4 regions of the Paenibacillus sp. OAS669 genome follow, and region 3 is predicted to be linked to each of the others. Evidence: riboswitches for the same ligand, from Rfam matches in the RefSeq annotation. Region 3 holds a riboswitch; each other region holds the start of a gene.
The links. Region 3 has a riboswitch for cyclic di-AMP ahead of GGC63_RS30255 (NlpC/P60 family protein). Riboswitches for the same ligand answer to the same signal wherever they lie in the genome.
Positions count from the first base shown of each region.

Region 1: another riboswitch for cyclic di-AMP. It lies ahead of GGC63_RS32395 (ubiquitin-like domain-containing protein); the one in region 3 lies ahead of GGC63_RS30255 (NlpC/P60 family protein).
Region 2: another riboswitch for cyclic di-AMP. It lies ahead of GGC63_RS14595 (C40 family peptidase); the one in region 3 lies ahead of GGC63_RS30255 (NlpC/P60 family protein).
Region 4: another riboswitch for cyclic di-AMP. It lies ahead of GGC63_RS19635 (TrkH family potassium uptake protein); the one in region 3 lies ahead of GGC63_RS30255 (NlpC/P60 family protein).

Region 1 is NZ_JADBDR010000025.1:10,195-14,992, reverse strand. Features, by position in the region: gene rsmA (16S rRNA (adenine(1518)-N(6)/adenine(1519)-N(6))-dimethyltransferase RsmA) at 1-102, opposite strand, end outside; gene rnmV (ribonuclease M5) at 99-650, opposite strand; gene GGC63_RS32395 (ubiquitin-like domain-containing protein) at 843-1,982, opposite strand; cyclic di-AMP (ydaO/yuaA leader) riboswitch at 2,397-2,592, opposite strand; gene GGC63_RS32390 (TatD family hydrolase) at 2,817-3,584, opposite strand; gene GGC63_RS32385 (HD domain-containing protein) at 3,648-4,798, opposite strand, start outside.
Region 2 is NZ_JADBDR010000006.1:30,220-35,017, forward strand. Features, by position in the region: gene GGC63_RS14585 (M1 family metallopeptidase) at 1-1,050, shown strand, start outside; gene GGC63_RS14590 (hypothetical protein) at 1,066-1,881, shown strand; cyclic di-AMP (ydaO/yuaA leader) riboswitch at 2,330-2,467, shown strand; gene GGC63_RS14595 (C40 family peptidase) at 2,473-2,943, shown strand; gene GGC63_RS14600 (MFS transporter) at 3,242-4,657, opposite strand.
Region 3 is NZ_JADBDR010000019.1:88,476-93,273, reverse strand. Features, by position in the region: gene GGC63_RS30265 (DeoR/GlpR family DNA-binding transcription regulator) at 1-700, shown strand, start outside; gene GGC63_RS30260 (VOC family protein) at 920-1,336, shown strand; gene GGC63_RS30255 (NlpC/P60 family protein) at 1,665-2,507, opposite strand; cyclic di-AMP (ydaO/yuaA leader) riboswitch at 2,511-2,658, opposite strand; gene GGC63_RS30250 (aldo/keto reductase) at 2,965-3,945, shown strand; gene GGC63_RS30245 (aldo/keto reductase) at 4,038-4,798, opposite strand, start outside.
Region 4 is NZ_JADBDR010000008.1:314,376-319,173, forward strand. Features, by position in the region: gene uvrC (excinuclease ABC subunit UvrC) at 1-1,011, shown strand, start outside; gene GGC63_RS19630 (CPBP family intramembrane glutamic endopeptidase) at 1,057-2,703, opposite strand; cyclic di-AMP (ydaO/yuaA leader) riboswitch at 2,963-3,110, shown strand; gene GGC63_RS19635 (TrkH family potassium uptake protein) at 3,173-4,525, shown strand; gene GGC63_RS19640 (potassium channel family protein) at 4,542-4,798, shown strand, end outside.

The DNA.
Region 1 (4,798 bases), on a different contig from region 3:
ACCCAAGCTTTTTTTCAGCGTAAAGCCATGCCTTTGAAGAAGCTCTTTCGTTTTTTTTGGGGAGGCAATGTCCTCCTGAATATTGAAATGGATATTTGTCATGATTCGCCCTCTTTTTTCTCAAGCTGCTTCCATGCCTCCGCGAACTCCTCGCGGGAAATTCGAAACATTCGGCAGCGGTTATAAAATTGCTTTCCGTTGCAGTACCCGATACCCAAATGCTTGCCCATTTCCATACGACGGGCAGCAGCTTGCGGATGGACGATCAAGCCGGCGTCAATCAAGTCCTCCCAAGTAATATCCGACTCTTCAGCCTCATAATCGGTTCGCACGTTCGCAAGAGCCTTGCGGATGACCTCAGCCGAAGCATTCTCTACCCCGATGTCCCCTTTGGCCGTCGCTTCTTCCTGTGTGATAAAAGCATGCTTACAGCCCTTCACCTGCGCCGTAATGATTTTACGGATGCGCTCGCCCGCATGGTCGGGGTCCGTCAATATGATGACGCCGCGGCGCTGCTGAGCCAGCTTGATGCGCCGGATAACGTCTTTATTAATCGCAGAGCCGCCCGTTTCTATGGTCTCGGCTTCTACGGCTCTTTTGATGGCAGTTGTATCGTCTTTGCCCTCTACCACTATAATTTCTTTGATCACCTTGCTTACCTTCCTTCACCCCATACCAGGATCATCCATACAGCTTTCTTTATACTAGCCTTTGTTCCCGCCACTTTCAAGTGATGACGAAGCCTGTCCGCGTGAACTTGCCCTGATCACATAAAAAAGAAGAGGTAGCCCTCTTCTCTTCCTTTAGCATATATATAATGAGTCTTCCCCAATTGCAGGTCCTTAGTCCGCGGTTGGTTTCTTGGGTCCAATCACATAAACGGTATACCCGCGCTTCAAGCCAAATCGGTTGGCATAATCGTTGCTGTCAAAATACACATCGATAATGTTTCCTTTGACTGCACTTCCGGTATCCTCTGCTCTGCGGAATCCAAGCCCGTCAATATAAACCCACCAGCCCAGCGGAACCACCTTGGGATCCACTGCAATTGTGCGACCTTCCGTTACTCTCGTGCCTGTAGACGTAAGTCCGTACTGCGGATGCTCTGTACTCTTTCCTGTCGAAGCAACGCCCGCTGAATAAGCGGTCAATGTCACATTGTTAATGACCTGCTTGACGCCGAAGGAAACTCCGCCTTTTGTTACTTCCTGTAGATTTGGCGATGATGCCGATAATACAACAACCGGATTTTTGGTGCCTACCGCGACAATTTTATTGACGCTCTCTGATTGAACCTTTTGGTCCACTACTTCTTCGGATACAAGCTTACCGTCTTCGTACATCTTTTCCTTTTTCTTCACAACCAGGCCTTCCTGGCCTTCCTGCACCACTTGCTCCTTGCCTTTTACCAATTGAGGGTCGTTCTTTTTCACAACGTCATAGGCTATCTTTTCTTGAACCTCTTCAACCTCTTTGGTTACCCGTACGATTTGAATCTCACCGCTGTCAGGCAGATCGGCATCCACGACAGGGGTTACCTTGTCAAGCTCTCCTACCTGAACCTGTAAATCATTCAATGCGCCGCCCACCGTCTTTTGCACCGTGTACAGCGTCTTCGTTTCTCCGTCAGCCGTCAGCTGAATCGGCCTTGCATGCTCGATCGTAATCCGGTCCCCGGATTTTACTTTCGAATCCAGCGCTGCAGAGAGACGATCATGCTCTCCTACAGTGACGCCTTGCTCATCCAGTAAATGCTTCAAATCCCATTGCTTGGTGTAAACAACGGTTTCTTCTCCGTTCACGACTACGGTCACCTTCTTGGTAGCCGTACCGTATAACATTAATAAAAACATGAAAGTCAACGCGAATGAAATAAGTGCTATGATCGATATCAAACGCAAGTTTTCATGCCTCCATCGCAATGCGAAGGACATGCTGGATGATCGTCTTACATGGGTTTGCTCGTGTTGAATAGCTCCCACTAGTTCGGTCCTCCTTCAAAGCCCCGCCGTCGAGTGTTACGCATGATTGATCTGACGCGACTATGGTTAAGTTTTGCAATCTGTTGGTTAATAAAGAACAACGCCTAACGACGTTCTTTCCCCCAGGAACAGCCTCCATGACCGTTGAGTCCAACGCATCCTGGAAGCACGGAAGACTTCATCGAACACTTGTTCTGCCCGATTAAGCTTCTCCTGTGCGGTCAACTAAGGGCTGCAACTAGCAATCCATATCGTTTCTCCTGCGTGCGGCCAGCACCTCCTCTTGGCTGTAGGTAATGATTATGTTGTCGGATAGTTATCACAATGACGGGAGAACAAAAAAAGTCACGGAAAGAGGACTCTTCCCGTGACTTTAGGTTATTTCATCAGTAATGAAATAAAGCACACGACAATCATACCTCTCTCTTAACGCTTACGAGGTTAGCTGACGGATTCGGACTTGAGAGTCGCCCTACTTGGATCCGGGTAAACAAACATCTACCCATCCAAGACTCACCCCAGAAAATGTGACCTTAGCCTTATTTTCAAATCAAGACTGGCCTTTTGCGGTTCCCCCGTTTCCCTTACGGAAACTCAGCGATAATGGAAAATTGGTAATCGTATTAAGTTAATATTGAGTTTACGCTGTCGGATATAAAGTTGTAAAGTATACAAACTCGGCAAAAAAGGTCCGTTTTTGTTCAATTCCGATTTTTTTAATTGATTTCACGAACATAACCCATGTATTTCTCGACTTGACTTATTTTTTTGAATGTTTTTCTCTCGTTTTCACGTTTTCGACGAAAATAGGGCTGTCCCAACCCCCCTTTTATTTCACCGTAATCCGAACAATGTAACTGCATTTTTCGTAGTCGCGTGAGCCAGCTCCTCCAGGGTTAACCCCTTGATTTGTGCAGCGGTTTCTGCGACTAATTTCACATATGCGGTTTCATTTCTTTTCCCTCGATAGGGGTGCGGAGTCAAATAGGGCGCGTCGGTTTCAACCAATAAACGGTCCAGCGGAACTTTCTCCAGCACCTCTTTGGGCTGCTTGGCGTTTTTGAATGTGACAGGGCCGCCGAAGGAGATGTAAAAGTTCATATCGAGGCACATCTTGGCCGTCTCCCAGCTGCCGGAGAAGCAATGCATGACGCCGCCGACCTCCGAAGCCTTCTCTTCTCGAAGAACCCGGATAATGTCTTGGTGTGCGTCCCGGTTATGGATCACGATAGGCATACCCAGCTTGCGGGCCAGACGGATTTGTTCCCGAAATACTCGATCCTGTACATCCTTGGGAGAGGTATCCCAATAATAATCCAAGCCTATCTCTCCGATGGCGACCACCTTCTCGTGCTTGCACAGCTCTTCGATCCATTCCAGATCGCCCGGCATCATATCTTTGGCATCTTGGGGATGCCATCCGACGGTTGAATAAATAAAGTCATATTGCTCGGCAAGCGCAATCGAGGTAGGGATCGTTTCGCGATTAAATCCGACATTGATGATTCGACTGATTCCGCTTTCTAATGCCCGTTGGATAACCTCATGTCGATCGTCATCGAATTGAGGGGCGTTCAAATGGGTGTGCGTGTCTATCAGCATAGCGGCAATTAACTCCTTCATATGTAAGTTCAATTTGGTCCTTGCGATTCGATAGACGAGCTTTTATTCCATGCCAAGCAGCTTGCGGTGCTCCGGATGAATGGAGCCCGGATCAGCGGATAAGAGCTCCTCCGGGAAATACAGATGATATTTCCCCATATGAATGCCGCTGATGGACCGGACAATTTCCGACTTGCGCGAAATTTCCTTCAACGTATGCTTTTGGTCCAGCAGCAAAATCGGCAATTTTTCGTCATGGACTCCCGGCCGATACACATCATACGAAAGATCCGACGGGAAATCAATTTCGAGGTAGAAGGACGGATCCAGATTCAGAGCCCGCATCGTATCGCGCAGCCGCTCTATTTGAAGCGCGTCGATCCTCTCCAGCATGACATACTTAAACAGCTTGCGGTTAAGGAAGCGAGAGCACAAGTCAACCAGAATGGCATCCTGCTCGTTGGTCCACTGCATCAGCACCGTCTGCATAAAGGCTTCATCGAGCAAATGGAACTCTTGTATGGACAATGTCCCCCGGAACAGGCTTAAGAGCGGCGGCAGCATAAATGAGAAGGAATAGTTTTCTTCATATAACTGTTTCGCTCTTTCAAAAATTTTATGCAGAATAACCTCCGCGCTGCGTGTAACAGGATGAAAGTATACCTGCCAATACATCTGGTACCGGGACATCAAGTAATCCTCGACAGCATGCATGCCGCTCTCTTTCACGACAATGTGGCCTTGAAACGGTCTCATCACCCGCAGAATGCGTTCCAGGTCGAACGTCCCGTAATTGACACCGGTATAATAAGCGTCGCGGAGCAAGTAGTCCATCCGATCTGCATCCAGTTGGCTCGAGACGAGGCTGACGACGATTTCCTGCTTGTACGTTTTGGCGATAACCCCGGCCACCCTTTGTGGAAAAGTGGGGGATACGCGCTTAAGCACTTTGTTCACTTCGGTATCTCCAAGAACGATCCGGCAGGACCATTCCTCGTGATGGGTCCCGAACGTTTTTTCAATCGAGTGGGAAAAGGGGCCGTGTCCGACATCGTGCAGAAGGGCAGCGCACAAGGAGAGCAGCCGCTCCTCCCGCGGCCAATCCTCATAGCCGTTTCGTTCGAATTGCGATATGATTTTGCGCGTGATTTCGTAAACCCCGAGGGAATGGGAAAATCGGCTGTGCTCGGCACCGTGAAACGTCAGGAAGCAAG
Region 2 (4,798 bases), on a different contig from region 3:
ACCCAGCAAATTCCGGGCGTCCGCATCAAGCTGTATCTCGATCCCAAGCACGAGCAGCTTAAAAACCGTTACATGACCGCCGCCAAAAAAGCATTGGCACGGTTCTCCCAATGGTACGGCAGCTACCCGTACTCCACGCTCTCGATCGTTGTACCGCCCGAGAACGGCAATGGAGCAGGCGGCATGGAATATCCGACGCTCGTCACAGGTTGGGGAGCAGCCAGCGAACAGCCGGACCTGGAGCTCGAGCGGGTGATCGTACATGAAATTGGACATCAATTCTGGTATGGCATGGTCGCGAACAACGAATTCGAGGAAGCTTGGCTGGATGAGGGCTTTACCTCCTATGCCGAGGATAAGCTGATGGAGCTGGAGTACGGCGTTAAGCCGAATCTGCTCGTGGAGTCCAGCTACATGACTTCTCCGGCGGCGCTCAAGCTGGATTCCTGGGGGTACCGGGGCCACAATCAATATGCCGAGAACGTCTACATCCGGGCCAAGCTGGTATTAAAGTCGCTAGAGCAGCAAATCGGCCGGGATACGATGGACCGTGTGATGAAGACCTATTTCCAGCGCTGGAAGTTCAAGCATCCGGCGACCTCCGATTTCCAGAAAGTACTGGAGGACGTGACCAAGACGAGCTGGGCAGCCTTCTTCGATCAATATGTCTATAACGGCCTTATGGTAGACTACGCCGTGACCGGTATTCACAGCAAGCAGGTTGTCCAGGAAGGACAGCCCTTATATGAAAATACGGTCCGCATTCAAAGGTTCGGGGGAACCTATTCTACGATTCCCATCCGCTTCCATTTTGCCGATGGCTCGCAAATTGACAAAACCTGGGACGGGATCGACGCCGACGTCCAGTTCAAGCTGAATCACACGGCGCCTTTGGATTACGCTTCTATCGACCCGCATTACTCTATCGTGCTGGAAAACAAGCGAATCAACAGCTTTATGAAAACTAATGTGGACAGCAAGCTATCCATTCGCTGGAATGTCGGTGTGGTCAAATTAATCGAGACCTTGTTCGGCTGGGTCGCATGGTGAGGTGAGCAAGCGCTTATGTTGAATTTAATAAAAAAAGGATTGGGCTTAGCCTGGAACCAGCCTTTTACCGTATGCACTCTATTTATTTATAATCTGCTGTGGGGGCTCGGGCTCTTCGAATGGATCCACTCCATCGTCTTCCCCTTGCTCCGCCGCTATCCCGGCAAAGAGCAGGCCCGTGAAGCGGTACAGCTCTTCTGGATCGAAGGCCAGTTCCAATTGACGAAGACCGACCTCGTGCAGCCTTACCTTCTGTGGGGGCTCGGGCTGCTGCTGGCCCGCATGCTGCTCACCCCGGTGCTGAACGCCGGCGTATACTACTCACTTAAGCATACCGAATTAAACGCCGGCTACCGGTTCGTCCAAGGGATACGTGAGCTGACCTTACCGTTCTTCGGCTACTACCTGGCCCAAATGGCGCTGCAGCTCGGCCCGCTGTACTGGCTGATCCCCAAAGCAGCTCAGCTGTACAGCAAGCAAGCAACACTGTATGCGGCCGCGCAGGAATTGCTGCCTTGGCTCGGGGCCTATCTGGCCTACATGTTTATTCTGCAGACGCTGTTTATGTATCTGCAATTCGGGAAAGTATGCGGAAAGTCATCCTTATTCTCCGTATCCCTCCTGCTGCGCAACGTTCTTCCAGCTCTGTTGATCGCTGTCACGGTTACGCTGATCGGCCTTCTTATTACCGCCGCCGTCGTGACATCCACCATGATATGGGCCGGATTCCTTGCTCTTCTCGGCTTTCAAGCCTACCGCTTCATCCATATGTTCTGCAAAATGTGGGAGATCACGGCTCAATACGCGCTTTGGTCCGCCAAAAGCGAATAGCTTCCCCCGATGTCCTGACCGGCAGATAGAAACTAACTGATCCGCTAAATTTTAATATATCAAAAAAACCGTCCGCATCCCCTTGGAAGCTGCGACGGTTTTTTCATGTTTTAGGGTTCAGGGTTACATCCCAATTCATGCCATCCAATGTGAGATAACAGATTTTATCCATAAAGTCAATAGCCCGCTAAATCGGGCATCCCCACTACAGACAGTAATGTTCCACGATTTGGACGACGCCCATGTCAAACGACTCAGCATTTTGTCGAAATATGAATGGGAACACCCCGTTTCCTCCCAATGATTTTTCATTGTAAACCTTTTCATCTACTGCTTTTTTAGAAATTTCGAGAAATATAGCAAAAAAACCTTTATAATTGTGAACTTTTTATGACGGCGGGAGGAAAACTGCATATTTGATCGAATTGTTGTAGTCGTAACAAAAATAACGTACATATTGCCGAATTTCCACAGCGGAAAACGGGGGATCCAAATACCCGGGTGAATTGATCTCGCAACAGAGTGATCATAGGGAGCCTTCAACCGAACCCTTAAGCTAACCTCGTAGGCATCGGAAGGGGAAAATTTCCTTTGAAAAAGTTTTTTGGTTTTGCCGTTTCTGTGGCACTGTTTTGCAGCATTCAAGTAGGAAGCGCTTTTGCGGAAACGCCGCTAAGTCAAGCCGTGAACGAAGAGCTGGGAGCGCCTTATAAATGGGCGGGTACCACAGCAAAAGGCTTCGATTGCTCCGGCTACACTTCCTTCGTCTTCGCAAAATTCGATATCGATTTGCCTCATACGTCTAAAGGACAAGCAGCGATCGGTACAACGGTGTCCCAAGATGAGCTACGCCCAGGCGATCTTGTGTTCTATAACACGGATGGCAAAGGAATCTCACATGTCGGTATTTATGTTGGTGACGGAAAGTTCTACCATTCCGCCACAAACAAAGGCGTTACCGTGACCAAGCTTAGCGATTCCTACTACGCCAAGCGTTTTGTCACAGCGAAACGCATCCTGTCGGAAGAGCAGTACCAAGCTGTGATGACCGACAGCAAATAGAAGCATCGCGCAACTTTTTTTGAAGCCCTCAGCGTTTGCCTCCGTTACGTCTCCAGCGTCCGGACAAGCCTGCAGGGCTCTCTTTCTTCTATACGATTGGTTACCCGAAAAAGTTCCACTTGAACCCGTTTTCTCACCCTTCCAATTTCGACCAGTCGGATGGGACCTGCGAACGTTTAACTATACTGGCAGGAAATACGGAAGCCCCCGAAAAAAAACTGCCGGCAAGATTTTGCCGACAGTTCGAGCCGCCTCGCTATAAGGCTGCTTCAGTACAGTCAGTATGGTTTGAACGGTGTTACTTCCTGTCGCTCTTCAAGCCGAAGCTTGCTATCAGAGCGAAGATGACTGCAATAGCAGCCGCCAGAAAGGAGTCGGAATAACCTATCGCCTCAAACTTGTAGAATGGATTTAACGAATGGGAAGCATCGCTGCGTGCATGCAGAAAAGCTCCGATGATGCCGGCTCCTGATCCCGCCCCGAAATATAATGCTCCCTGGAATAATCCCATTCCTGCCCCGACCTGGGCCTTCTCAAGAACACCTACAGCAGCACTATTGGCGGGCGAGTTAATGAAAGCGAAAGCTATCCCTACCCCGATGACCCCCAACGAAACCAAAAGGGCCGATGCCCCCGAAGCTATCGACAAGAACAGAGTGGATATTCCCATCACGATTAACCCGGCAATGACAAGCGGTTTGCTCCCGGCACGGTCAGATATTCGGCCAACCCACGGCGAAAGCAGCGCGACAGCCGCACCACCTGGCAGCAGCGTTACCCCCGCTTCTCCAGGGGTAAGTCCGTTGGCTTCTACAAGGAGCAGCGGTACAAATACTAGAACCGCAAAATAGGCAAAAGCCGATAAATAAGCCACAGCGACCGCGTGAATATAAGGCCTGTTTTTGAACAGGATCGCAGGTACAAAAGGATCGCTTGCCGTACGAATACGCCAAATAAACGCAACCAAGGCACATACGGCTCCAAAAAGACTTCCTAAGGAAGCTAAAGAGGTAAAGCCAACGCTTTCCCCTTGCGTTAAACCAAACAGGAATAATCCCGTGGTAAGGCCAAGCAGAACGCCTCCGATCCAATCCATTCTTTGTCCATGTTCCTGTTCAATTTCCGGTTTTATTACCGGTAGAGTACAGACAGCCCCGACTACGATAAGAAGTGACAGTACAAAAGCGATCCAGAATAGCGCAGGCCAGCCCCAGGCTTGCCCTACAAAGCCTCCGAATATCGGCCCAAATGCTGTTCCAATCCCGATACATCCCATAACAACGCCTAATGCTGCTCCGCGTTCTCCTTCTGCAAACACTTTAGAAATAGAGACTACCGATAGCACCGGTATCGCAGACATTCCCGCCCCTTGAACCATCCGGCCAAACACCAATAACGGAAGGCTCGGAGCCAGGGCACAAATCAAACTTCCAAGCGCCAGTACGGAAGCGGCAAAAGCAAACAGCTTCCTCAGTTCAAAAAAATCCGACATTCGGCCATAAAGCGGAATTCCAATGGCAAGTAAAAGTGTAATTCCGCTTACTACCCAGCTTACTTGTGCCTTCGCAGCATGTAAAGAATCGCCGATGAGGCCAAGAACAGGATTCACCATATCCACCGTGATTGCAGCCAAAAGAGAGGATAAGATAAGGACCATTATGAACCCTTTTACGGATGCTCGATTGTGTGCAAGGTTATTTGGTTTTGCTTTCATTTTGGACAGCCTCCTAAAATCATTAGTATTGTTTATTTTAGGAGGCTTGATCGTCTGCTTTCTTAACCACGCTTGCTCACCCTTTCTACGCGGTATAAAGAATATCCGTGAAAACAAAAAAGACGCCGCAGCAGCACCGGC
Region 3 (4,798 bases):
AGTTTCTGAGCTTAGCGAGCTCTTTCAGGTGACGGAGGAGACGATTCGCCGGGATCTGGACCGTTTGGAGCAAGCAGGTCGCCTTGCCCGCTCACATGGCGGAGCGGTCAGTATCAAGGACGACCAGCAGCCGGAAATTCCTTATTTCGAACGGGAAATCACCTACGCCGAGGAGAAGAAAAGGATTGCCCAGGAAGCGATCAAGCGGATCGGTCCGAACGATCGGATTCTTCTTGATGCCAGCTCTACGGCCTGGTATATGGCTGCGGAAGTACCTGATCTTCCTCTGACCGTTCTTACCAATTCGATCAAGGTCGCAACGGAGCTGAGCAAAAAGGAGAAGATCGATGTGATCTCGACGGGGGGCATATTGGCACAACGTTCCTTATCCTTCGTCGGTCCTCTGGCAGAGCGTTCCCTGGATACTTATCATGTCGATAAGGTATTCCTATCCTGCAAGGGCGTCCATCTTGAGCGCGGAATCAGCGAGTCTAACGAGCTGCAGGCCCGCATCAAAGAGCGGATGATCGGTATTGCGGATGAAGTCATTCTTCTGGTCGACTCGAGCAAATTCGGCGTGCAAGCATTTACTCATGTTGCGGATTTGTCCGAAATCGATGTCGTTATTACGGATCGCCGCATAGAGAAAGAGATGGTCGAGCAGCTGCAGGATCTTGGAATTACGGTCATTACGGTATAAATAGAGTCCCTATGAGAGAGGATCTCCATATACATTCATGTGAATAAAAAACGGTTGGCCAAAGTATTGGCCGACCGTTTTTTATTATCAAGATAGAACGGATAAGATTCCGATCGCGATAATTTATTAAACACTGCAGAATCACTGACACACCTTTGTCAGTGTGGGCCGAGTACAATAAGATTACCCAATATAAAGTGATCTTAGGAGGTCATGCAGATGCAAGGTGCACAAACGTTTCGGGGGATAGCTACAATCAGTTTTTGGGCGGATGATCTGGATAAGGCAAAAGCGTGGTACACGGAGCTTCTTGGAATCGAACCGTATTTTGAGAGACCGGGCTATGCCGAATTCCGTCTTGGTGACTATCAGCAAGAGCTGGGACTGATTGATAGACGCTATGCACCCGCAGGTTTAGCGAAGGGCCCGGGAGGCGCAACACTTTATTGGCATGTAGACGATATATCCGCGGTTCTCGATAAGCTGTTGTCGATGGGGGTTGAGGAGCTCGAAGCGATGAAAGAGCGCGGCGGCGGCTTCATTACTGCCTCCGTTGTCGATCCGTTCGGCAACATTATCGGGATTATGAATAACCCGCATTTTGTGAAGGTGAGGGACTCCATAAGAGGAGAATAGCTTGCTGGAGGACATGTCTGCCTTTAAGCTCTTCTGCTTCGGAGGTCTACTAATATATATAAAAACAGGCTGCATAAGCAGCCCGCCAGGTTGTTGAAAAAAACTAACTTACGGAAAAATAGCAAATGGCTAGGTGGGGTATCCCTTGGAGGAGCGATAGCGTTCGCCTTTGTTTTCGGGAAATCCCCTCTATAAAGCGAATATAATCAAAAATTTCCCGAAAACAACAGCGACCGGAGGGGGATACCCCACTGGGGGTACCAAAGCTATTTATCCAATTTTCAGGTTTTTCAACAGACTCAAGCTGCGAAAAGCAGCCTGTTCCACCTTACAACGTAATAGCCTTGGCCCCTATGTACCTGGAGCCCCAATAAGAGCTGTACAGCGAATCAATGTGAACTCCGCGGGAATTCGTAGCCGAAATGAACTGTCCATTCCCCAAGTAGATTCCGACATGGGAGGCCCCCGCGAAGAATACCAGGTCGCCCGGCGAAGGGTTGGCAACGGAGACTCCTACCGTATCGTACATCTCATTCGAGGTTCTGGGGAGATCGATTCCCTGGTTAGCGGCAATGACAAAACGGACGAATCCTGAACAATCAAACCCGTTCGGAGTGCTGCCTCCCCATCGATAAGGAACGCCAAGATAGGCTTGGGCGAACTGCAGCATCGTATCCTGCTTCTTGGCTCTGTACCAGGCAGGGGCGTGGTACTTCCCATCCGCATCCACGATAGCGAGCTGATTGTCATTATCCCACTGCACTTTATAGCCGAGTGCTTCCGAAATGAAACGGAGCGGGATATATACGCTTCCCCGATCCATGCCGATCAAGGAAGTAACATCGATTTTTTTTCCATTGACAAGCACAAACGTATCCCCGGTTTTCAACTCCAGGGTCTGATTTCCCTTATTCATGGAGACACGAATTTCTTTTCCTTCCCTGGACCAGTTGATCTGGTATCCAAGCGCTTCCATCAGTGGACGGAACGGTACCTGAAGCTGGGAGTAGGTGTCCACGACAGGCTGCCCCTCAGGAAAGTTCACGATCGTATCATTAACCTGAATCTTGACTCCTTCATCCAAAGCTGAGGCATGGGCATGTACTCCGGCAAAGAGACTGCAAGAAATAAATGCAAACGAAAAAATAAGCTTTTTTCCAAAAAACTTCAAAACCTGATTCCTCCTAATTGCCTCCGAGGTTAGTTGACGGGTTAGGGAGAGGTTTTCCCTTATTCATCCAATAAACCGACGAATATTCACCCCAAAATAAGATGTCCCCCGTACAAGCACTTATGCTGTGCTGATTCGGCATTTTTTACTAAAAGCTGTCCATACATTGTATTCGTGAATCCATCGGCGAATCAGTGGGTAAGCTTCGCCAAACGCTCCATCATTTTCCGCAAAAAAAGGATAACTTTTCATGAGCAGTTACCAAGATACACCATAGGGGGCCAAAGTTAAAGGGACTTGCGGCACATTTTTGCATGGGAGCAAGACTTACGCTGAGGTAACTTAATATCCCCGGACTGCCTATCTTACCTAATATTGCGTACTGTTAAAAAAATCCAAGGAGCGGTATGATGAGAATGGGAAGTACCGCAGCACTCAAAATAAGGAGGTATGGGTTATGGAGTACACTTATTTAGGCCGTTCCGGATTGAAGGTGAGCAGGCTGTGCCTGGGAACCATGAACTTCGGCGTCGATACGGACGAATCGGAGGCTTACCGGATCATGGATGCGGCTGTAGATGCAGGGGTCAATTTTTTTGATACGGCGAATGTTTATGGCGGGCCGGGTGCGCGAGGGAGAACAGAGGAGATTATCGGCCGTTGGTTCGCTCAAGGCGGAGGCCGCCGGGAGAAGGTCGTGCTGGCGACCAAAGTATACGGAGATATGGAGGACCCGAATGACGGGCCTAATGCGGCCAGAGGGCTCTCTGCTTATAAAATTAGACGACATTTGGATGCTTCATTGAAGCGGCTTCAAACCGAACATATTGAGCTGTACCAGATGCATCACGTGGATCGCCATGCTGCGTGGGATGAGCTCTGGGAAGCGTTTCGCGTGTCTATTTATCAAGGCAAAATCGGCTATGTGGGGGCCAGCAATTTTGCAGGGCGCGATTTGGTGAAGGCTCAATATGAAGCCAAGAGCCGCCATTTTCTTGGGCTTGTGTCGGAGCAGCATAAATACAGCTTGCTGTGCAGATGGCCCGAGCTGGAGGTGCTCCCTGCGGCAGAGGAATTCGGGATCGGGGTTATCGCCTGGAGTCCTCTCGACGGCGGTCTTCTCGGCGGCAATGCGCTGAACCCTGCCCAAGGATCGCGCAGCGTCCGCATCCAGGCACGCGCCGAAGAGCGGCGCGGCCAGCTGGAGGTGTTCAGCAAGCTGTGCAAGGAGCTTGGCGAGAGTGAAGCCAATGTAGCGCTGGCTTGGACGTTAGTCCATCCGGCGATGACAGCGCCGATCATTGGGCCGCGGACGCTGGAGCAGTTCCAGAGTACGCTGCGTGTCACGGATATCAAGCTGGATGAGGATGTGCTGAAGCGGCTGGACGAGATTTTCCCCGGACCTGGCGGCGAAGCGCCTAAGGCGTATGCCTGGTAACATGGAATAGCCAATAATAAAAAAGCAGCGGCAAGCCAAGGACATGGCTTTCATGTCCGGCTGCCGCTGCTTTTTTTCATTCCATCATTTCATTAAAAATCAAAGTTGTCCGGATCCGGACCTACCCGAAGATCCTGATTCAATCGGTCTATTCGGTTCATATCATCGGCCGATAGCTCAAAGTCGAACAAATCCGCGTTTTCAATAATCCGCTGCTCTTTGGTGGATTTGGGAATCGTGATCACGCCATGCTGCAAATCCCAGCGCAGAATCACCTGGGCTACTGATTTGCCGTACTTCGCCGCGAGCTCTTGAAGGTCAGGATGATCCAGTAGCTGGCCCTGCATGAGAGGAGACCAGGCTTCCAGCTGTATGCCTTGCTCCTTGCAGAAATCCCGCAGCTCCTGCTGCGTCAAGCGAGGGTGAAATTCAACCTGATTGACCGCAGGCTTGATCTCGGCATCCTTCATCAAGTCCTTCAGATGATGGACTTGGAAGTTGCTTACGCCAATGGCTTTGACGCGGCCTGCTTTATACAAAGTCTCCAATGCTCTCCAAGCCTCTTTGTATTTGCCTTGGACAGGCCAGTGGATAAGGTACAGATCGAGGTAGTCCAAGCCCAGCTTCTGCAGGCTGGTTTCATAGGCAGCAAGGGTCGATTCATAACCCAGGTCGGCATTCCAGACCTTCGAGGTGACGAATAGATCTTCTCTTCGGATAGAATGTTCCCGAATAGACTCGTGGATCCCTTCCCCTACGCTTTTTTCATTCTCATAAATAGCCGCCGTATCGATACTGCGGTAGCCGTGCTTGAAGGCGGACGCAACGGCCTGCACCAGCTCGGAGCCTTCCG
Region 4 (4,798 bases), on a different contig from region 3:
GAGCCGGAGCAAGAGCAGGAAGCGAACGCAGCGGGCGCCGAAGCTCCGGAATCCGCCAGCGAAGAGGAACCTGCGGGGCTCGCCGAAGGAATGAAGACCGACGTCAAGGAAGCGCTGGAGAGCTGGCTTAAGGTGAAGGTCCATATCCCGCGACGCGGCTTGAAAAAAAATATGGTTCATATGGCGTGCGATAACGCCCGCGTCGGGCTGGAGGAGAAATTCCGGCTTATTGAGAGAGACGAGCAGCGTACGGTCAAAGCGGTGGAAAATTTGGGCGAATGGCTCGGTACCGGGATGATTCACCGTATCGAGGCCTTCGATAACTCCAACATTCAGGGCTCCGATCCCGTATCGGCCATGGTCGTGTTTACGGACGGCAAGCCGGACCGCAAGGAATACCGCAAATACAAGATTCGCACGGTGCAAGGGCCGGACGACTACGAAACGATGCGTGAGGTTATTCGCCGGAGATACGAACGGGTACTTAAAGAAAACCTGCCAATGCCGGATCTTATCGTCGTGGATGGCGGCAAAGGGCAGATTTCAGCGGCCGTCGATGTGCTTGAAAATGAGCTGGGGCTATATATCCCGGTCTGCGGCCTTGTTAAGGACGCCAAGCATAAAACGGCGGAGCTGATGACGGGAGATCCGCCCGAGGTCGTTCCGCTTCCCAGGGACAGCCAGGAATTTTATTTGCTCCAGCGGATTCAAGATGAGGTCCATCGCTTTGCGATCACCTTCCATCGGGAGACGCGCGCGAAGTCGATGGTCGTATCGACGCTGGATTCCATTCCAGGCATCGGGGAGAAGCGGCGCAAGGCGCTCTTGAAGCACTTCGGCTCTCTGAAAAAAATTAAAGAAGCCGGCATTGAGGATTTCCGGCCTCTTGGAATCGGGGAAAAGCTGGCTTCGCAAATTTTGCGCTCGCTGAACGGCGAAGCGGAGGAACCGCTGCAAGAAGAAGAAGAGAGCGGTGAAGAATATCAGCAGGAAGCCAACGCCATCGAATAGGTTGGCGGAAGCTTCCAGCTTTTTGACATTATAACCGGGAGGAATCTAATGACTCGTACGGAGAGTCGGAGGGTTCCTCTTTGCTTTGGCATGGAGCCAAGCGACGGCCAGGCCCACCAGCCCTGGGAAGAGGATATAAAAGATGCCGGTGATGAGAAACGGCGTGCCCTTCAAGTCCAGCAGCGACAAGCCCATCAGGATGCTGTCCATCGTTGCGTGAGCGAAGAGTACGGTCATCAAGCCGTATTTCAAAAAGGCATAGCCAAAAATGATTCCGATGATCGTTACCTCAATAAAACGCGTATAGACCGGGTAGATAGGGTACTGCGTATGACTGAGCGCCCAAATCATGCTTGGCAGCAGCACTGCAAGGAACCGGTTGCGTACGAGCTTCATGAAGAAGGCGATGCCGAACAGCCGGTAGATGGCTTCCTCGGATATCGCCGCTGCCCATGCCATTAGAGGAAAAGCCGCGGGCCAAGACATGTTCAGGACGGAATCGGCAGGGTCGTTCACGGACCAGACATCAAAGTATTCGCCCGCTATGAAAAATAGCGTTTGCTGCACGGCCAGGATGAAAATACAGAGCAGATACCCCCGAATCATTGAGCTGCGGATATGCCCCCCAAACGAATCGTCCCTCCAAACGGGCCAGGTAATCCAGCCCTGCCTCTGCCATAGCTGACGTCCCGCCTGAAACGAAAAATAGACGCTGACAGCCATGATAGCAGTAACGATATTAATAAACCAAAGGTTAAACATAGCGCCCCAATCGGAAGGCCCATTGGAATGCATGGTCCGGAATGCCGGAAGCATGTTGAAATTGTTGAAGATATAGATGGCAGCAAAAATGAAGGTTAAAAAGATCCCGCGCCGAAAGGTCCATTCTTTGCGGTATCGAATCATAAGGAATACAGCCGCAGCCGCCATGATGAGAGAAGCTCCGAGACTAATCCGGGTCATCAAGGAAGCATTGTCATTCTGCTGTTCCTTCCATTCGGCAAAGGACTCAGGTATGGAAAACGCCGTATGGAAGGCCGTGACCTTTCCGCCGTCTACCGACAAGCTTAACCTAAGCTTGGCTTCTCCTATTTGTTTGTCTTTACTCTCAAATAGGTAAGGCGTACCGCGACCGTTCGTTACAGGCGGTTCCGGCTCGGTTACCGGATGGATTCTCGTGAAATCGGATAGCGTGTAGCCCTGGTCCTTCAACGTTTGCTCCGCTATCGCCAATGAGTCTCCCAATGAGGCAACAGTCTGCTTTTTGCTCGAGGGAGCGTAGTACGCGTTCCAGCCCATTATATTTAAGTTGGTAAAGTTAACCTCTACGTAATAGGTAGCAAGGTTCGAATTGTCGTTAATTTCCACCTCAAAATAATCGATAGGATAGGCGGCAAAGCGCTTGACATATTCATCGAGCAGCTCCGCTTTTTGCAGATATCCGCTTCGATCGGAATGAGACTGAAACAAGGTGCCGGTACGATAATCGGCCGAGAGCCCGAAGCGCTCCTGAACGAACCGGACGGCCGCCTCTGCTGCCTGCTGCTTCGTAACCGTTGGGAGGGAGGCCTCCTGTACTTGCTCAACCGATTCATCCTGGAGCCAGGAAGAGATGGCGGCGATCGATACATACAAGATAATTCCAAAAAGTGCCAAAATGAGAAGAGGGAAGTCGGTTTGACGTTTTACCATGCCATGTCTCCTTACTTAGAATTAGAAGCTTACATTATGCTTATAAAATGGTGAGGATATGTCATTGTATTCATTAAACTTAGCACACATGCCCGGCCAAAATCCAATGAAATTCAGAGCAAGAAGGGGAAAATCGTTGAAAAGCGAAGCGCCGGCTCTATCAGCTTCATACTAAGTATTCTAATAATCCGATTATTACCCGTTTTCGAGTAAAAGCGACTTTGTGATTACAAGCAAAGCACATTATAATTCATATCAATTGAATAAAAAGCCGAATTTCTTTTTGAAAACGGGGGAACCATGAGTAATAAGGGGTGAATTCGATTCCATTTCGCGAGATGGAATTGATAGGGTACCTGTGCGTCCGAATCCGTCAGCTAACCTCGTAGGCTTTGTTGCAGGAACCTGTATAGGGCATTGGGTTTCCAGTGTCTTTTTTATTGCCTGAAAACCGAAATTGAGGTGAACGATGAAGCCCGTAACCAAAAAAATTCAACTCACACCGCCGCAAATATTAGTTATCGGCTTTGCATTGATTATTCTTGCAGGCGCCATGCTCCTGTCCCTCCCGGTCGCCTCGGCTACAGGCAAGCCCCTGCGCTTTCTGGATGCGTTGTTTACCGCGACATCGGCCACCTGTGTGACAGGGCTCGTCGTTGTGGATACGGGAACGTTTTTTTCGAAATTCGGGCAAATTGTCATCATCTTGCTGATCCAGGTCGGCGGTCTGGGCTTTATGACGATGGCGACCCTGTTTGCTTTTGCGCTAAAAAAGCGAATTTCCTTGAAAGAACGGTTAATCCTGCAGGAAGCGATGAACCAGGGAAGCATGGAAGGGATCGTACGGTTGATCCGCCGGGTCATTCGATACTCACTCACAATTGAACTCGCTGCGGCAGTGATTTTCTCGATTCGATGGTCGTTGGAGCTGGGCCCGGCCAAAGGGATTTATTTTGGCTTCTGGCATGCGATCTCCTTCTTCAACAATGCCGGCTTTGACCTGTTCGGATCGGTCTATGGTCCGTTCACGAGTCTTACCTCATATGTCAATGACCCCGTCGTCAATATCGTTTCAATGGGGCTTATCATTCTGGGAGGTCTTGGGTTTGTAGTCATGTCGGACGTTATGGACTACAGGAACCACCGGCGGCTGTCGCTGCATTCCAAGGTGGTCTTGAGCGCGACAAGCTTGCTTATTCTTATTGGCGCACTCGTCATCTTTATATTTGAATTTACGAATGCCAAAACCTTAGGCTCACTGACGTGGGGAGGCAAGATCTGGGCATCGTTCTTCCAATCGGTAACTCCGCGCACGGCGGGAGCCAATACGGTAGATTTGGGAAGCCTGCGCCAGGCGACGCAGTTTTTCATGATCATCCTGATGTTTATAGGCGCCTCTCCGGGCTCTACCGGGGGCGGGATCAAGACGACCACCTTCACGACGCTGATTGGCGCGATGATAGCTATGGTCCGGGGGAAGGAAGACATTGTCCTGTTTCATTACCGTTTGGGTAAGGACCGTATTTTGAAAGCTATTACGCTTACGATGATCGCCTTGTTTATGGTCATCTTCGTTGCGATGATTTTGTCCACGACGGAAAACCATCCATTCCTGATGATTTTGTTCGAGGTGACCTCCGCCTTCGGCACGGTTGGCTTGACGATGGGAATGACGACGGATTTGACCGATGTCGGCAAAATATTGATTTGCCTGATGATGTTTGCGGGCCGTCTCGGTCCTTTGACGCTGGCATATGCGCTTGGGCCAAAAACGGAAAAAGAATTATACAGATACCCGGAAGGGAAAATAACCATTGGATAGGGGAAAAGTTAAGACAATGAAACGTAGTCAGTATGCAGTGATTGGGCTGGGGAGATTCGGATCGAGTTTGGCCAGGGAGCTGGTGGATCTCGGATACGAGGTTTTGGGCATCGATAAGGATGAGGAAGCCGTAGAGGAGATGAGCGATGTCTTGACGCATGTCGTCGTCGCGGATTCTACGGATGAAGATGTGTTGAAGTCGCTAGGCATGCGTAATTTTGATTGTGCGGTCGTCTCCATCGGGGATGATATTCAGGCAAGCATTTTGACAGC